One region of the Sphingomonas sp. BL2 genome, then DNA from elsewhere that is predicted to be linked to it. Evidence: riboswitches for the same ligand, from Rfam matches in the RefSeq annotation. Region 1 holds a riboswitch; the other holds the start of a gene.
What was found. A riboswitch is a leader RNA that binds a small molecule or an ion and turns the genes downstream of it on or off. The one in region 1 is predicted to bind cobalamin.

Region 1 (2,200 bases):
AAGCACGCGGGCCGTGGACGTGGTTGCCCCTGAAGGAGCACGCGATCAGTTGGTCAAAGGAGGGCCGGTGGACCTCGAAGCGGAGGCCGAAGATAGCTGCGGCGAGTGATCGCCGGCAGCACGGTCGACGAAAGCCCGACCGCCATGACGAAGGCGATCAGGATGACGAACTGAATAGGATCGATCGCACCGAGCGATGCTGCTGACAGGCCCGCAAACGCGCACAGCATTTCAGCCTTGCCGTGATCCTGCGACTTGCCATGATCGGGCATGTCGCCGTGTATCTCCGGCATCGCCATCGTCACGGCTCGAGGGGCGACGCCGGAACATAGCTCGATTGTGATCCGGCCATGCTCGCTGCCGATCATGTACCCGGACGGTACGAGCAACTTGAGTAACAACGCTGCCGCGCACACGAGCACAGCGAAGTAGCGTTGCGCTAGGAGGCGACGAACGGCGAACACCGAACGCGGGTAGCGCAGGCAGGCAGTCCTGTCATTGCCGTGTCGATCTTCCCTGCAAACGGACGGGATCAGAGAAGGCCGAGGCTGTCTTGCCGATCGAAACCTTCCTCGGTACGCATTGTCCGTCAGGCCGGAGAAGTGTCTCCGACCCGACAAAGATCGCGTTGGTGTCCCGAGAGGGACTTAATAGGGAACACGGTGTGGGAGACGCTCTCTCGAAGCCGAGGCTGTCCCTGCAACTGTAAGCGGCGAGCGAGACGTACATCGCGTCCTCTTCTGGAGGGTGCAGCCACTGGACCAACGCCGTAACGGCCGAGATCCGGGAAGGCCGTATGTCGAGCGACGACCCGTGAGCCAGGAGACCTGCCAGCGTCTGGTCGCTCTTGCTTTGGTCCAGGGGATGGTCGGGGCACGGTTCTTCCGTCTGAGCGACGAACGAGCGGCGGGGGTCGCATCGGTTCGTGTCGCGGGCGCTTGCGTCCGCCTGCCGACGCGTGCCGACCGTTCACAGCGGACGCCCCCGTCCGAAGTCGCTTGGCGCACGGGGGACGGACATGAAGACTCTAAGATTACGAACAAAATGGCTCGAATGCGTGGCTATCGCTTCAGTATGTAGCACCACACCCGCATGGGCTCAGGTGCAAGGCACCGAGGCTGTGCCTACGCAGGTACCGAACGACATTGTCGTGTTCGGCCGAGGCGAAGCAAAGATCGGTGTTGCGCATGCAGCGAGTGAGGGCACCGTCGCCGGTGCCGACCTTCTGGTTCGCCCGCTGCTGCGCGTCGCTGAATTGCTAGAAGCGATCCCCGGCATGGTTGCCGCGCAGCATTCGGGAAGCGGCAAGGCCAACCAGTATTTTCTGCGGGGCTTCAATCTCGATCACGGGTCGGACTTCACGACCTATATTGACGGGGTGCAGATGAACCTGCGCACCCACGGTCATGGCCAGGGCTATCTCGATCTCAACGGACTGATCCCGGAGATCGTGGCGCGCGAGGATTTTCGTAAAGGGCCATACCGTGCTGATGGCGGCGACTTCGCACTGGCGGGAGCGGCGTACATGACCACGATCGACAGCTTTGCCCGGCCGTGGCTTTCGGTCGAGGGCGGCTCTTATGGCTATGGTCGGATCGCCGCGGGCGGGACGATTGATGGGATTGGTGCGGGGAAGCTGACGCTCGTCGCACAGACCAAGGTCTACGACGGACCATGGGAGGAGCCTGAGCATCTGCGACACGCATCTGGCTTCGCGAAGTATACCGCTCCAGCTGGCGCAGGCCAGATCGAAGCCTCGCTCAACGCCTACCGCGCGACCTGGCGTCCGACCGAACAGATTCCCGAGCGCATAATCGGTACCGCGCTCTGCAAGAACGTGTTCTGCTCACCCGATCCGACGGCACGCGGCGAAACGACACGCCTCGTCGGCAACGTCGCGGTCCGCCAGCCCGACTGGCACGCCAATGTGTATGGTCAGTTCTACGACTGGTCGATGTATTCGAACCCGACCTACACCGATCCGGACGGGACCAGTGCGCAGATCCGCCAGTTCGACAAACGCTGGATCTTCGGCGCAAGGGGCGAAAAGCACTGGACGCTTGCACCGACCCTCGCCGTCTCGCTCGGTAGCGAAGAGCGCTACGACCATATCGGTAGCGTCGGTGTATATCGCACCAGCTCGCGATCCTTCCTGTCGTCGCTCGGTCGCTATCATGTCGAGGAAGCGTCGGCGGCATTG
Region 2 (2,200 bases), 970 kb from region 1:
GCGACCTATTTCTACAACCGGCTGAAGGATGCGGTGGCGAACGTCACGACGACCAATCCGCCGCAGGTGTTGCCGGGTGTCACCACCTACCGTGTTCGCCAGAACCTCGACGCGATCCGCGCGCATGGGTTCGAGCTGGATGCGGCGTATCGACCCGGTCCGATTGGCGTGCAGGCGTCGTGGTCGCATACGAATTCGACGGTCGAGGGTTCGGGGATCACGGCTGCGCTGGACGGCTTGCGACCGGCGCAGACCCCGCGCGATCAGGTATCGGGGACGGTCGACTGGCGGCGCGACGCGGCGGCGCTGTCGCTGACGGTGCGGCATATCGGCCAGCAGTTCGATGACGACCAGAATACGCGGGTGCTCGATCCGGCGACCACGCTGGATGCGTATGCGGCGCTGCCGATCCTGCGATCGCTGGTGGCTGAACTGCGCGGAGAGAATCTGTTCAATGAGCGCGTCGAGGCAGGGATCAGCGGCGCGAACATTGTCGAGCGCGCCATGCCGAGGACGATCTGGGTCGGGCTGCGATACGGGCTTCGGTAAGAGTCAATCCGCCCGCAGCCAGGGAAAGAAAGACAGCATGTTTCCCCGCGAAGGCGGGGACCCAGACTGGGCTCCCGCCTTCGCGGGAGAACAAGGAAGGGAAAGCGACGTCCCGACTAACACGCCACCTCCCCGGCGGAGGCCGGGGCCTAGTTGGCGAGGTCGCAGTAACGACGGACCACGCGCAGTTAGCGACGTTTCCCAACTGGGCCCCGGCCTCCGCCGGGGAGGTGCGATGGGCTGTGCCAACCCTACCTCAGCGCGCGCTATCGCGGGTCGATGCTCCTTATCCCCCGCGTTGACCCGTGTCTGGCGCACGACTAATGCCACCCCCGTGAAGGGTTCCCGGCAACGGGATCAAAAGGGAAGTCGGTGCGCGGCCGGGTCGTCACGATCCAAATCCGCAAGACCGGCGCTGTACCCGCAACTGTGACCGGATAGCGGCCACCCCTAATATGCCACTGGGTCTCGACCTGGGAAGGCGGGGTGGGCGCGGCGACCCGGAAGCCAGGAGACCTGCCCCTCACGGTCGATCCACTGCGCGGGCGGGTGTCCGGCGCGGACGAGTGCTCCGGTCTTGCCGGGTTTCCTCGAGCGAGAGACGTCTGGCCGCCCGGCGAATGGTCGCTGGCGGTTCTGGTTAGGACGCAGCCGATGACGAAATTCTTCCTTCTCCTGAGTGCCGCGGCGATCGCATCGCCCGCCTATGCGCAGGACATTCCCGACGCCGACGCCCCCGAAATCGTCGTCACCGCGACCCGCGCGGCGCAACCGCTGAGCGAGATCGGCCAAGCCGTGACCGTGATCGACCGCGCCGAGATTGAGCGCCGCCAGACCACCATCGTCTCCGACCTGCTCGCGACCACGCCCGGCGTCACTGTCACGCGCAACGGCACAGTCGGCGCACTGACCAGCGTCCGCATCCGCGGTGCCGAGGCGGACCAAACGCTCGTCGTGATCGACGGCGTGCGCGTCAACGATCCGTCGTCGACCGGCGGCGGATTCAACTTCGGCAACCTCCTGTCGAGCTCGGTCGAGCGGATCGAAATCTTGCGCGGCCCGAACTCTGTGCCGTGGGGCAGCCAGGCGATCGGCGGCGTCGTCAACATCATCACCGCCGCGCCGACCGAAGGCGTGCAGGCGCGCGCCAACGCCGAATATGGCTATGCCGACAGCGTGTTCGCGAGCGCGGGCGTGTCGGGCAAGTCGGGGCCGGTGTCCGGATCGCTGACCGGCGGATATCTGCGCACCGATGGCATCTCGTCCGCGGCCAGCGGCACCGAGCGCGACGGCTATCGCCAATATGGCACGACCGGGCGGGTCGGCGTCGAGTTCGCGCCGGGCATCGGCCTCGACCTGCGCGGCTATTTTGCCGACAGCAAGGTCGACATCGACGACGGTTTCGACCCGAAGACGTTCGTGGTCGCGGACAGCCTTGCCTACGGCACCACGCAGGAGCTGTACGGCTATGCTGGCCTACATGCGAACCTCGCCGATGGCCGGTTCAACAACCGCGTGGCGTTCACGATCGCCGATATCAACCGCGACAATTACTCGCAGCCCGGCGGGGATGTGACGTTTCTCGGCCGCGGCCGCAGCGAACGCTACGAGTATCAGGGCGACTTCCGTCCGCTCGACCAGATGCGCGTCG

Region 2: linked by a shared signal. The riboswitch ahead of AC1ME3_RS02710 (TonB-dependent receptor plug domain-containing protein) and the one ahead of AC1ME3_RS16820 (TonB-dependent receptor) in region 1 are both predicted to bind cobalamin.

What each region holds. Positions count from the first base shown of each region.
Region 1 covers NZ_CM155261.1:3,664,742-3,666,941, reverse strand. The annotation lists gene AC1ME3_RS16825 (DUF2946 family protein) at 54-464, opposite strand; cobalamin riboswitch at 613-849, shown strand; gene AC1ME3_RS16820 (TonB-dependent receptor) at 1,019-2,200, shown strand, end outside.
Region 2 covers NZ_CM155261.1:608,388-610,587, reverse strand. The annotation lists gene AC1ME3_RS02715 (TonB-dependent receptor) at 1-549, shown strand, start outside; cobalamin riboswitch at 872-1,087, shown strand; gene AC1ME3_RS02710 (TonB-dependent receptor plug domain-containing protein) at 1,204-2,200, shown strand, end outside.